DNA from 4 places in the Serratia sp. 121840015-1 genome. Region 1 is predicted to be linked to each of the others. Evidence: predicted binding sites of a transcription regulator. Region 1 holds the regulator's gene; each other region holds the start of a gene.

Evidence for each region. The regulator CRP, encoded in region 1, controls carbon source genes, mostly activating them, when cyclic AMP is high. The targets are predictions, from matches to a motif close to ATGTGANNNNNNTCACAT.
Region 2: mlc (sugar metabolism global transcriptional regulator Mlc) is a predicted target of CRP. The motif match lies at 2,080-2,097, and genes of this name have one in related genera.
Region 3: deoC (deoxyribose-phosphate aldolase) is a predicted target of CRP. The motif match lies at 2,123-2,140, and genes of this name have one in related genera.
Region 4: ACUXAC_RS01560 (YfcZ/YiiS family protein) is a predicted target of CRP. The motif match lies at 1,393-1,410, and genes of this name have one in related genera.

What each region holds. Positions count from the first base shown of each region.
Region 1 is NZ_JBSEYF010000007.1:49,703-52,915, reverse strand. Features, by position in the region: gene ACUXAC_RS23355 (YccS/YhfK family putative transporter) at 1-1,136, opposite strand, end outside; gene crp (cAMP-activated global transcriptional regulator CRP) at 1,187-1,819, opposite strand; gene ACUXAC_RS23345 (OsmC family protein) at 2,202-2,609, shown strand; gene ACUXAC_RS23340 (phosphoribulokinase) at 2,648-3,213, opposite strand, start outside.
Region 2 is NZ_JBSEYF010000001.1:1,676,467-1,679,679, forward strand. Features, by position in the region: gene bioD (dethiobiotin synthase) at 1-626, opposite strand, end outside; gene mlc (sugar metabolism global transcriptional regulator Mlc) at 771-1,988, opposite strand; gene ACUXAC_RS08060 (LysR family transcriptional regulator) at 2,148-3,038, opposite strand; gene ACUXAC_RS08065 (MFS transporter) at 3,186-3,213, shown strand, end outside.
Region 3 is NZ_JBSEYF010000001.1:2,348,343-2,351,555, reverse strand. Features, by position in the region: gene deoR (DNA-binding transcriptional repressor DeoR) at 482-1,246, opposite strand; gene deoC (deoxyribose-phosphate aldolase) at 1,400-2,080, opposite strand; gene ACUXAC_RS11440 (aldose epimerase family protein) at 2,293-3,129, shown strand; gene ybjG (undecaprenyl-diphosphate phosphatase) at 3,167-3,213, opposite strand, start outside.
Region 4 is NZ_JBSEYF010000001.1:322,863-326,075, forward strand. Features, by position in the region: gene fadL (long-chain fatty acid transporter FadL) at 1-1,141, opposite strand, end outside; gene ACUXAC_RS01560 (YfcZ/YiiS family protein) at 1,546-1,842, shown strand; gene fadI (acetyl-CoA C-acyltransferase FadI) at 2,040-3,213, shown strand, end outside.

The sequences.
Region 1 (3,213 bases):
AGGCTGCTGCCGACCGCCAGCGTTACGCCCAGCCGCGCGGCGTTGCGCAGGGCGGTGGATTTGAACGACAGATAGCTGACCAGCGCCGGCCAAAACGGCAGGCGGTGCTGGCCGGGCATCAGGTCGCGGCGGTACAGCGGATGCTGGGTGCGCAGCAGGCGGGCGATGCGGCTGAAGTGGTAATAACAAAACTGGCCGACCGGATTATCGGGATGCTGCGCCGCCATTTTTTCCAGCGCCGCCAGCTCGTGGGTCATGGAGAAGCGCTTCGAATGTTGATGATAGAGAATATCGTGCGCCACCACGCGCAGCCGGCCGGCGATCACCTGAGCATTGCGGCGAATGATCGCTTCGGCCTGGCTCTGCTCCACCAGTTTTTGCACCTCTTCCGGCAGATGCAGGCTGACGGTGATGTGCTCCTGCAGGTCCATCGCCACCTGAAAGGCGCGCTGCAGGCGCTTTTGCTCGAGATTGTTGGCGTGCGGCAGGAAATTAAGCTGTTGGTACAACAGGCTGATCAGGTCCATCACCTTTTGCTGGCGCACCAGCAGCGGCGGCAGCGCGGTCTGCGGATCGGTGTGCTGGGTCAGCAGCGAGTATTTGGCTTCGAAATAGTCCGCCAGTTCCAGGTAGAGCTGGCTCAGCGTCTCGCGCATCGGCTGCTCTTTCCACAGCTTGAACCAGAACCAGGTGAATAAGCCATACCAGGCGGTGCCGATCGCGTACAGCAGCGGCGCCTGCCAGATAGGCACCGTGCCGGCCGTGCTGAGGGCGAAGATGGCTGCCACCAGCGCCGCCGGCAACAGCCGGGCGTGCAGCGGGCTGATTTCGCCGGTGACGCCGAGCAGCAGCGCCAGGCCCAGCATCAGCGCCGGCAGCGGCACGTGCCACAGCAGGGCCTGTTGCAGCAGCACGCTGCTGAAGGCGAACAGCGAACCGCCGACGATCAGTCGTTTAAAGAAGCGCTTATGCGGCGTATCCAGCCCGGCGATATTGCAGCAGGCGGGCACGAGGGAGAACATCAGGCCGAGCTGCAGCTGGCCTATCAGCAGGCCGAACAGCACCGGCAGGCACAACACCAGCGTTTGTCGCAGTGCGTAGTTGATTTCCGGGTGGTAGATCAGGCGGCGCCACATGGCAGAGAGCAGACAAAAAAACGGCGCAGACTGCGCCGTTTTTTCAGGGATTAACGGGTGCCGTAGACGACAATGGTTTTGCCGTGGGCGGAAATCAGGTTTTGATCTTCCAGCATTTTCAGAATACGGCCAACGGTTTCACGCGAGCAGCCGACGATCTGGCCGATCTCCTGACGGGTGATCTTGATCTGCATGCCGTCCGGGTGAGTCATGGCGTCGGGTTGCTTCGCCAGATTCAGCAGGGTTTGCGCGATGCGGCCGGTAACGTCCAGGAAGGCGAGGTTGCCCACTTTTTCGGAGGTGACCTGCAGGCGGCTCGCCATTTGGGCGGACAGACGCATCAGGATGTCCGGGTTCACCTGGATCAGCTGGCGGAATTTCTTGTAGGAAATTTCGGCCACTTCACAGGCGGTTTTCGCGCGAACCCAGGCGCTGCGCTCCTGGCCTTCTTCGAACAATCCGAGCTCGCCGATGAAATCCCCCTGGTTGAGGTAGGACAGGATCATCTCTTTACCTTCTTCATCCTTGATCAGCACCGCGACGGAGCCTTTCACGATGTAGTAAAGCGTTTCGGCCTTTTCACCTTGGTGAATCAGCGTACTCTTCGATGGATATTTGTGGATATGGCAATGAGACAGGAACCATTCGAGAGTAGGGTCTGTTTGCGGTTTGCCGAGAACCATTCGCTGTTATCCTCTGTTGTTATCGCTGCCTTGTGTCACAGGGGTCAGAGTTCCCTGTAAAACCCGCCTGTAGCCGCAGTCATGAGCGAGGGCTACCGGCAAGTTTTGAGGCGTGTCATAAAAATACGCTGTCGCTCTAGCATATTAACTTGCCGTAAGCGCTGCAAGCTACATTCTGTTAACATACCGGTAAAGGAGCCTTTCTCTGGGCGTTTCCCTGAAATTCAGTGTCCCGGAAAGATTTATTGCGGCTCTGTTTGTAGCACAGAGTAAGGCGGGTGTCTCGTGTTGTCTCGCTTCAGCATGATTAGCATCAGGTTACGTTGCCTGTTTCTATGCGAAAGCGTACTCTGATTTTAAGAAATCAACCGGAGTGACCAGAATGCAGGCAAGAGTTAAATGGGTGGAAGGGTTAACGTTTTTGGGGGAATCGGCCTCCGGCCACCAGGTGCTGATGGACGGCAACGCCGGTGATAAAGCGCCCAGCCCGATGGAGATGGTGCTGATGTCGTTGGGCGGCTGCAGCGCGATCGACGTGGTGTCCATCCTGCAAAAAGGGCGCAACGACGTGCGCGACTGCGAGGTGAAGCTGACCTCCGAGCGCCGCGAAGAAGCCCCGCGGTTGTTCACCCATATCAACCTGCACTTCATCGTTACCGGCCAGGACCTGACCGACAAGATCGTCGAGCGTGCGGTGAACCTGTCGGCGGAGAAGTACTGCTCGGTGGCGCTGATGCTCAACAAGGCTGCCACGGTGACCCACAGCTTCGAGATCCGCCAACCGGCGTAATCGAAACGGAGCGCGGCCCGGCGCCGCGCTCAACGCATTTATTCGATCTTCTTGCCTTCCAGCAACCGCTGCACCAGCGGCGCCATGATCAGCTCCATCGCCAGCCCCATCTTGCCGCCCGGCACCACTAACGTATTGATGTGTGAGATAAACGAGCCCTGCAGCATCGCCAGCAAATAGGGGAAATCTATCTGATCCAGCCCGCGGAAGTGGATCACCACGAAGCTTTCGTCCAGTGAGGGAATCGCCTTGGCGGCGAACGGGTTGGAGGTGTCCACCGTCGGCACGCGCTGGAAGTTGATGTGGGTGCGCGAGAACTGCGGCGTGATGTAGTTGATGTAATCTTCCATCGAACGCACCACCGAATCCATCACCGCTTCGCGAGAGTGGCCACGCTCGCCGGTATCGCGGATCAGTTTCTGAATCCACTCCAGGTTGACGATCGGCACCACGCCGACCAGCAGATCGACGTGGTTGGCCACGTCATGGTGCTCGGTGACCACGCCGCCGTGCAGCCCCTCGTAGAACAGCACGTCAGTCGGCGCCGGCAGCGGTTCCCACGGGGTGAAGGTACCCGGCACCTGATTGTAGGGCACCGCTTCGT
Region 2 (3,213 bases), on a different contig from region 1:
CGCTGCTCCGCGCGTGGCAAATAGGGAATTTCACCCAGCAGCGGCGCGGGAATGCGCTGCTGCAGCGCCGCGATGGTTTCGGCATAGTGCGCCAACCCCGGGTTGATGCGGTTGGCCACCCAGCCCAGCAGCGGCAGGCCGTCGTTGATGATCGACTGCGCGGTCAGCAGTGCGTGGCTGACGCAGCCCAGCTTGATGCCCACCACCAGCACCACCGGCAGCTGTTCCTGCACCACCCACTCGGCGTAAGGCCGCAGATCGTTCATCAGCACCCGCCAACCGCCGCTGCCTTCCACCACCACCGTGTCGGCTTTGGCGGACAGATCCCGCAGACCGCTGCTCATCACGCCATAGTTGATGTCCTCGGTCGCATGCGCGTGAAACACCTCATCCAGGCAGGTGATGGGATTGATCTCCTCGTAGGACAGCGGCAGGGTTGACGATGCCTGCAACACCAAAGCGTCTTTATTGCGGATGCCCTCGCTGGTTTCCTGGCAGCGTGCGGCGATCGGCTTGTAGCCGGCCACCGAACGGCCCTCGGCGGCCAGCGCCTGCATCAACCCGCGGGAAACCACGGTTTTACCGACGTCGGTATCCGTGCCTGTCACAAATAAACGCTTCAACATGAATAAAATGCCCCAGAATGCCCCGTTAACAATGTGTCGCCGCATCGGCGGCGAAGAAGTCTTTCGGAAAAATTCTAGGGGATGCGCCCCCATAGGGGCTTGAGGTAGCTCAATCTTTTGCGGAATTAATAAGAAGTTCTGATGTTAGCCCTGCAGCAGCTGTACCAGCAACGAACCGTTGTACAGCGCCTCTTTCACCAGCGCCGCGCCGGGCATGGTGCCCTTATTGAAGAACTGCGTGGATTCGACCTTGACCTGCTCGCTGTAGGTCGGCAGCGCCTGCTGGCGAATGCAGGAGGCGATGGCCGGGTGCAGGATCTCCGCCGCGCGGTTGAGCGGCGAGCCCACCAGGATCTTCTCCGGATTGAACAGGTTGACCATGATTGCCAGAATGCGCCCCACGCTGTGCCCAACGCCGAGAATGATGTCCCGCGCCAGCTGATCGCCCGCCAGCGCGGCGTCGCACAGCGATTCGACGGTCAGCGGCGCGCCGTGCAGGCTGGAGCTCATCGAGCCGCTCAGCCGCTGCTGGGCGATCTCCAGCATGTTTTCGATGCTGGCCACGGTTTCGAGACAGCCGTGGTTGCCGCAGTAGCAGCGTTTGCCGTAGGGATCGACCTGGGTGTGGCCGATCTCCACCACGCTGTGGCTGCCGGCGTGCAGCACATGGCCGCCGGTGATCACCCCGGCACCGACGTTGTGGTCGATCACCACCTGAATGACGTTCTGGCTGCCGCGCGAGGCGCCGTACAGCGCCTCGGCCATGGTCCAGGCGCTGATATCGTGCTGCAGGTAAACCGGCAGGCCGGTGCGGGTTTCCAATGCCGGACCGAGCGGCATCTCCAGCGCGTCGTAAAACGGCATGCGATGCACCACGCCGGACTGCACGTCGATCATGCCCGGCAGCGTGATGGCGATCGCCGTCAGCCGCTCCAGCTTGCTTTGGTGGCGGATAAAGAATTGGTCGACTTCGGTCAGGATGCGTTTCAGCAACGGTTCAGGATGTTCGGCCGCCAGCGGCAGCTGCTCCTCAACCACCAGTTTGCTGCTGAGATCGCGCAGCGCCAGCGTGATGCTGCCGCGGCTGATGCGGGCAGAAAGGTAGTGCCAGGCCTCGGTGTCCAGCACCAGCCCCACCGCCGGGCGGCCCCGGCTGCCGATTTCCTGGTACTCGGTTTCCTTGACCAGATGGGCTTCCAGCAGTTCGCGCACGATCTTGGTGATGCTGGCGGGCGCCAGCTGCGCGCGTTTTGACAGTTCGATGCGCGAAATCGGGCCCAGTTGATCGATTAGCCGATAAACCGCCCCCGCATTGGTCTGTTTGATTTGATCGATATGCCCAGGCTGCCCAACCGCAATCACAAACCTGCTCCTACTATTTTTCGCGCTTCTAAATAAAGACTAGGGGTTATGGTGGGGCTTTTGTCATACAGCGTCAACTATTTGATTCGTTATGTGATTTGCTGCACAAATTCCTCGCAATTTCAGCGTGAATTGATTTTTATTTGCCCAAGCTCAACGTCATTTCAGCATCAACGCCATCAGCGCCTGCGCGGCGGCGGTCAGCGGCCGCCGGCGGTGATGCACCAGCCACACTTCGGTGGTGGCGTCCGGCTCCGCCAGCGGCAAATAGCGCACGCCGTCCACCCGCACCCGGGCAAATGAGGCCGGCAGAATCGACACCCCTAACCCGGCGGAGACCAGCCCGATGATGGTCATCGCTTCCCCCACTTCCTGGGTGATGTACGGGGTAATGCCGGCCTTGCCGAGCAACAGCAGTATTTCGTCGTACAGCGCGGTGCCCACTTCGCGCGAGAAGAACACGAACGGCTCCTGCGCCAGATGTTGGAAACGCAGCGCGCCGCCGGGCGTTTCCGCCAGCGGATGCCCTTCCGGCACCACCGCCACCAGCGGTTCACGCAGCAGCAGCTGGTAGTGGAGCGCCTCCGGCAGCCGCGTGTTGCGCATTACCCCCAGATCCAGCTCACCGTTCAGCAACGGCTCGATCTGCTGTTTGGTGTTGATTTCGCGCATTTTGATATGCACCTGCGGAGACTGCTGACGGAAAGCGCGCAGGCTGCGCGACACCACGCCGATGAAGGGCGCGGAAGAGGTAAAGCCGATGGTCATTTCCCCCAGCTCGCCGCGATCCAGACGCGCCGCCTTTTCCGCCGCCCGCCCGACCTGATCGAGCACCTGATAGGCTTCTTTGAGGAACATCTCCCCGGCCTGGGTCAAACTGACGTTGCGGTTGTTGCGCGCCAGCAGCCGCGCGCCGACCATCTCTTCCAACGCCTGGATTTGCTGGCTGAGCGGCGGCTGGGAGATCCGCAGCCGTTCGGCGGCGCGGCCAAAATGCAGCTCTTCCGCCACGGCGATAAAGTAACGCAGGTGTCTCAGTTCGATATTCATATTTAAAACATCTTAATTTTAATTATTAATATATTAGACAAAAAACTCGCCGTTCCCTATCATTTTGTTATCTGTAAAGTGTCTGTTTATCTCCCCGAAGTTCGGTAAGGAAACGCTGTGACAACCCCTGTGCGTTCTGCGGCCGCGATGCCGTCGACGCTGGCCGCCAACGATG
Region 3 (3,213 bases), on a different contig from region 1:
CGAAAAACCCGGATTAAGCAGTTTTAGTGACGTAGATCACATTGTATTTTTAAGTAAAATTCAATTCATCTATTTGTTTTTAATGTGTTTTCATTAAAAATCACCGCTAATAACCAAGGGAAATTACTTACGTGGTTAGCGGATAAAAATGCGTAACCATTCATCATATAAATAACAGATAACTAACAGGTATTGGCGAGATTTGCTGCAATCGCTTAAACCGCCGTTTATTTAAACATCCCGGCCTTTGGCGCGATTTATCATATAAAAGCCATAAATAGTCGTTAATTCACGCAGCCGACAGCCGGTTTAGCCTGCGAGAAAATAATCACTCGGGTGACCTGTTGCATTTTATTAACCTGATGTTGCGTGCGGATAAGCGAAAAACGCGAATCGATTGCGCATTATTTGTTCATTTTCGGGCGGAGAAAGAAGGGGATTGCAACGGTGCGCCGTCGGTTTCGACGGCGCAGAAGGCGGACTAATAGCGGGTAGCGATGGCGTTGTCGTTGAAGAACGCCATGAAGTCGGCGTCCGGCTGGCGGTCGCTGATCACCCGATCGAACTGCGTCAGGGGGCCGATGCAGGCCGGTTTGGTTTTGCCGAACTTGCTGTGGTCTGCCACCAGGATCTTTTGCTGCGCCATCGCCATGGCGCGATGCTTCATCTCCAGCTCGTCGAAGTTGAAGCAGGTGGCGCCGTGCTGCAGGCTGAGGCCGGCGGCGGAGATAAAGGCGATGTTCGGGCAGATGTGATCGAGCTCGTTACGGCCGCTGACGCTGGAAAAGATGTAGTTGTTCGGCTTGAACTCACCGCCGCACAGGACCACCTTGCAGTTCGGTTTGTCCTGCAGCGCCAGGAAGGTGTTCAGCGAATGACAGACGGCGGTGAAGGTCAGCTCGTCGGCGATGGCGTCGATGATCGCCGGGGTAGTGGTGCCGCAGTCGAAAAACACCGTGTCGTTTTCATTGATCAACGGGGCCGCCAGCAGGCCGATACGCCGTTTCTCCGTCACCTGCTTGGCTTTTTGATCGGAAACGAAGTAGTTGGTCACGCCGTTGCTGCGCGGATCGGTCACCACATAGCCGCCGAGTAGCACCACCGCCGCCGGTTCGGCGCTCAGATCGCGGCGAATGGTCATCTCCGAGACCCCCAGCAGCACGGCGGCTTCTTTCAGGTGGATCTTGTCAGCGCGTTTTAACGCCTGAACTAGCCGGTTGATACGTTCTTCGCGCCGCGTTTCCATAGGTCCGTCTTCCCACAGGTAGTAGAGGTAAAAGGGCGTGCCGGCGTGTCCGGCGCTAAACACAACAATGCGGGGCAATATCGGGCCGCCTTGGCCGCCCGTATTGTCCCGCATCGGAGTGTATTGGCTGTGCCCGTCAGGGCATGCCGACGATCAGTAGCTGCCCGCCGCCGGCTGCGCGCCGGAAACGATGGCGACGCCGGAGCTGGTGCCGATACGCGTGGCGCCGGCGTTGATCATCTTCTCGGCGGTGGCGCGATCGCGCACGGCGCCGGAAGCTTTCACGCCCATCTCGCTGCCCACGGTCTCGCGCATCAGTTTGACGTGCTCTTCCCGAGCGCCGCCGGTGCTGAAGCCGGTGGAAGTTTTCACGAAGGCCACATCGAGTTCGCGACACATTTCACAAACCTGGACGATCTGCGCATCGCTGAGCAGGCAGGTTTCCAATATTACCTTCAACGGGATCGCCGCGCAAACCTCGCGCACGGCGGCGATGTCGGCTTTCACTTCGTCCAGCAGGCCGCTTTTCAACCAACCGACGTTGATCACCATATCGATCTCTTGCGCGCCGGCGGCGATCGCCGCTTTGGCTTCAAAGGCTTTGGCAACGGTCAGGCCGGCGCCCAGCGGGAAACCGATCACCGAGCAGACTTTCACAGTGCTTTCCTGCAGCAGTTGGGCTGCCAGCGGCACGTAGCCGGAGTTGACGCACACCGCATAGAAGTTGTGCTGCTGCGCTTCTTCGCACAGTTTGGCGATCTGCAGTTCGGTGGCGTCCATCGCAAGCAGGGTGTGGTCGATATAGCTGGCGTAATCGATGTTTTCGGTGGTCATCGCGGTTCCTTAGTGAGGTTAAGACAGTAAAAGGGGTAAGCAATGTGAAAATAATAACATTTCGACACAGATAAACCTAGTGGTGTTTAAAAATGTCGACGAGATCGTCGATATGATGCCGCTGTGTGTATACATTAAGGATGGTTGATTTGTTATTTAAATAACATTTTAGGGCTCGCGGCCTGCGCGAGCGAAACGTCGAGGGAAAAAAGATGAAGATCAACATCGATCTGGCTCCTGAAGCTTTCGGGGCGCAGCGGCAGGAACTGTTCCGCAACGCGGATTTCGCGGTGAGTGCACATCGTTGCGCAAAACGCGGGCCGATGCTGACGCTGGCGAACAGCCGTGGCGCGCTGACGGTTTTACCGTATCAGGGCCTCGCGATCTGGGATGCCGAGTTTGACGGTTATTCGCTGAAGTCGGGCCGCCGCAGCGTGCGGGGCGCAGGAAAAAAGCGCGCTGACGATGCCGCGTTCTGCCCTGCCTGGCCGAATCAGGACGGTGAGCCGCTGCAGATGCAACGCGTGTGGCTCCAACTGGCGGGCGATGAGCTGACGTTGCACGGCGAGGGGGAGCGGGCGGGTGGGCGTTGGCGCATCGGCCCGGCGCTGCGTCTGGCGGCGCAGAGCGCGCAGTTCGCCATTGAGATGACGGTCACCAACCTGGCCGAGCGGCCGCAGCCGCTGCGCTATGTGTGTCGCCTCAACTACGGCTGCCTTCCCGACGCGGTATTCCGTCAGAACCTGCCGGCGCCGGCGCTGTTGGGGGATGCGCTCGGGCAGGAACTGCTGTGCTCCGACGATCTGTCGCGCTATGTGGATCAGGCCGAGTTCTTTATGCTGGCGCCGCAAGGCCGGCGCTATGTGACGCGCTTCGCTACCGGGCAATTCAACTATGGCCTGCGGCGCATCGCCGTTCAGGGCAACCGGCGGCTGCTGGCTTTTATCCAGCCGGCGAACTGTCGCCCGAATGCGCTGGAGGAAGAGGCGGGAATGATGCTGGGGGCGGGAAAAACGCGGGCGTTTTGCGTGACCACCGGCGTGGTGTGAAATAACGGGGCGGTAACGCCCCGGTCATGTTGTGCAGTTACTCTTTCACCCAGCCACGGCGAATGGCGAAGGCGAACAGGAAAC
Region 4 (3,213 bases), on a different contig from region 1:
TCTGTGCCGGCACCGGGCTGTCATCGAAGGCGACACCGCCGCGGAAGGTCCAGTTGTCGTCGTAGAAGTAAGTGGTACCCAGCGCAATGCGGTAGGCATCGCGGAAGCCTTCATGCTTCTGGAACAGGGTCTGGCCGTTGCTGCCGGTGGCTCTCAGCTCCTGGAACTGACTCCAGCTGGTGTACGCCAGGCTGTAGTGGATGGCCCACTGCGGCGCCACTTTGTTGTAGCCGGACAGTTCCCACATTTCCGGCAGGTTCAGATCCAGAGAGCCCGGGATGGTGCTGCCGCTGGTGCCCCACGGCAGACCAACGCCCAGCGCCTGGGTAATTGGGTTGTACTGTGCAGGCAGGCTGCTTTTGTAGTCGCCGTCGAACTTGATTTTCACTTCAGAACGGTAGGTGAAGCCGTAACGGTTGTTTTCGTCCACTTCGTACAGCAGGCCGGCATTCCAACCGAAGCCCCACTTATCGCCTTTCAGGTGAGAAATCTGGGTATCGCCAGGAATTTGAGCGATCATCCCGGCTTGCTGAGGCGTTAATTGACCGGTTTGCAGGCCTTGACCAGCAAGCAGCTTCGGCAATTCGCCGGCGTAGCGTTCCAGTTTGGCTCTGGCGTATACGGCGTCGAAGCCTAGACCGAAGCTGAAGTGTTGATCCAGGCGGTAAGCGCCGCTCAGATTCAGGTTCAGGGTTTCCAGATCGGTTTTGCCGCCATAAGCGCCTGCGGTGTAGCCGTCGTTGAATTCGGTCGCCAGACCGTAGTTGCTGGTGACCGATCCGCCTACGGCGAACTGATCGTTAATCGGGTGAACATAATGCAGGTTCGGCACCCAGGCGGTTGGCGCGATGTTTTTCGCATCCAGGCTGGCGCCGGAAGGGGATTTGCCGGTGATGTCTACATCCGGGTCGATAAAGACCGCGCCGATGGAAAGTTCCGGGCGGGTGTACATCATCAACAATGCCGGGTTGCGGCTCGCGGAGGCCGCCGTATCCGCCATGGCGCCTTCGCCAGAATACGAACGTCCTAAACCAGCTGCTGAGAACTCATTCAGCTGGAATCCTGCGGCAGACACGTTTGATGAAATAATTGCCACTGCAGCTGCGAGAGCTGATTTAGTCAATAGGTTTTTCTGGCTCATGACCAAAACCTCATTATGTGTTTATTATTTAAACTATGTTACGCAAGGTAACAAGGAGCGCGGGATTGTAGGGTCCGTTATCATTCAGACAAATCAGACCAGTGGCTGAAGTATAGGTCTGACCTGTGAAAATGTTGCAAGTTTGTTTTTGAAATATTTCCAACCTGATATCAAAAAAGAGATCTGCTTAACAAAAAGCCAGCGGTAAATAACAAAATTCTTACCATTCCTTAGCAGGCGCTCATTTTTATTTGTGATTTCCATCACTTAAAACACCCAGTAAAAGTAAGTGCTAGTGATTACCGGCGCGGAAGCGTAAAATACCTACAGAATTTTGTGGCTTTGTGCCGGTGAGTAAAACGGCAATTTGGGCTGATAACCGAGGCCCTTGAGGAGAACCAATCATGTCAGATGCAATTAATAAATGCAGCGCCCAGGAAACCGCCGCGTGTTGCTGCGTGGATGTCGGCACCGTGATGGATAACACCGATTGCACCGCGTCCTACAGCCAGGTGTTCAGCAATCAACAAGATGCGGAAGCCATGCTGGCCGCCCTGAGCGAAAAGGCGCGCGCGGTAGAATCCGACCCTTGTGACATCAGCAGTAGCATTAAACCGGTTGACGGCGGCGTGCAGTTGGAGGCCGATTTCACCTTCGCCTGCCAGGCGGAAACCCTGATCTTCCAGCTCGGCCTGCGTTAATCCCCGCTTTACCCCCGGCGCCGCCTGCCGCGCGTCGGGGATTGCCTTCCCTACATCGCCCCCCGATAGAAAGTGCGCCTGCTCGCAGTTTTGATCTCTGCCGGTTTGCCAAATGTAACCGTTTGGTTAACAATGACCTCATCAGGTCAGACCTCTTTCTGCCCATTGCGCTGACGTTATTTTCTTCAGGAGCATTTATGAGTAAGGCACTGCCGTTGGTGGCCCGTCATGGTGACCGCATTGCGATTGTGAATGGACTGCGTACCCCCTTTGCCAAACAGGCGACTGCCTATCACGGCATTCCGGCGGTGGATTTAGGGAAAACGGCGGTGAGCGAGCTGTTGGCGCGTAGCGGCATCGATCCGCAGCTTATCGAGCAGCTGGTGTTCGGCCAGGTGGTGCAAATGCCCGAGGCGCCGAACATCGCGCGTGAAATCGTGCTCGGCACCGGCATGAGCGTCCATACTGACGCCTACAGCGTGTCGCGCGCCTGTGCCACCAGCTTCCAGGCAATCGCCAACGTGGCGGAGAGCATCATGGCCGGCAGCATCAGCGTCGGCATCGCCGGCGGGGCGGACTCGTCTTCCGTCTTGCCGATCGGCGTCAGCAAGGCGCTGGCACGCACGCTGGTGGACGTCAACAAGGCGCGTACGCTGTCGCAGCGTCTCAAACTGTTCAGCCGGCTGAAATTCCGCGATCTGATGCCGGTGCCACCGGCGGTGGCGGAGTATTCCACCGGCTTGCGCATGGGCGATACCGCCGAACAGATGGCGAAAAGCCACGGCATCACCCGTGAAGCGCAGGATGAGCTGGCGCATCGTTCGCATGAGCTGGCGGCCAAGGCCTGGCAGGAGGGGTGGCTGCGCGATGAGGTGATGACCGCCTACGTACCACCGTACCGTGCACAGCTTTCTGAAGACAACAACATCCGCAAAGACTCCAGCCTGGCGTCCTACGCCAAGCTGAAACCGGCGTTCGATCGCAAGCACGGCAGCGTCACCGCGGCCAACAGCACGCCGTTGACCGACGGCGCGGCGGCGGTATTGATGATGAGCGAGTCGCGCGCCAAAGAGCTGGGGCTGCAGCCGCTGGGCTATTTGCGCAGCTTTGCCTTCGCCGCCATCGACGTGTGGGAAGACATGCTGCTGGGGCCTTCCTACGCTACGCCGCTGGCGCTGGATCGCGCCGGCATCGGTCTGGCCGATCTGACGCTCATCGACATGCATGAAGCCTTCGCCGCGCAAACGCTGGCCAACCTGAAGATGTTCGCCAGCGAAGAGTTCGCCCGCGAGAAGCTTGGCCGCAGCCAGGCGATCGGCGAGGTGGACATGGCAAAATTCAACGTCCTGGGCGGTTCCATCGCCTATGGCC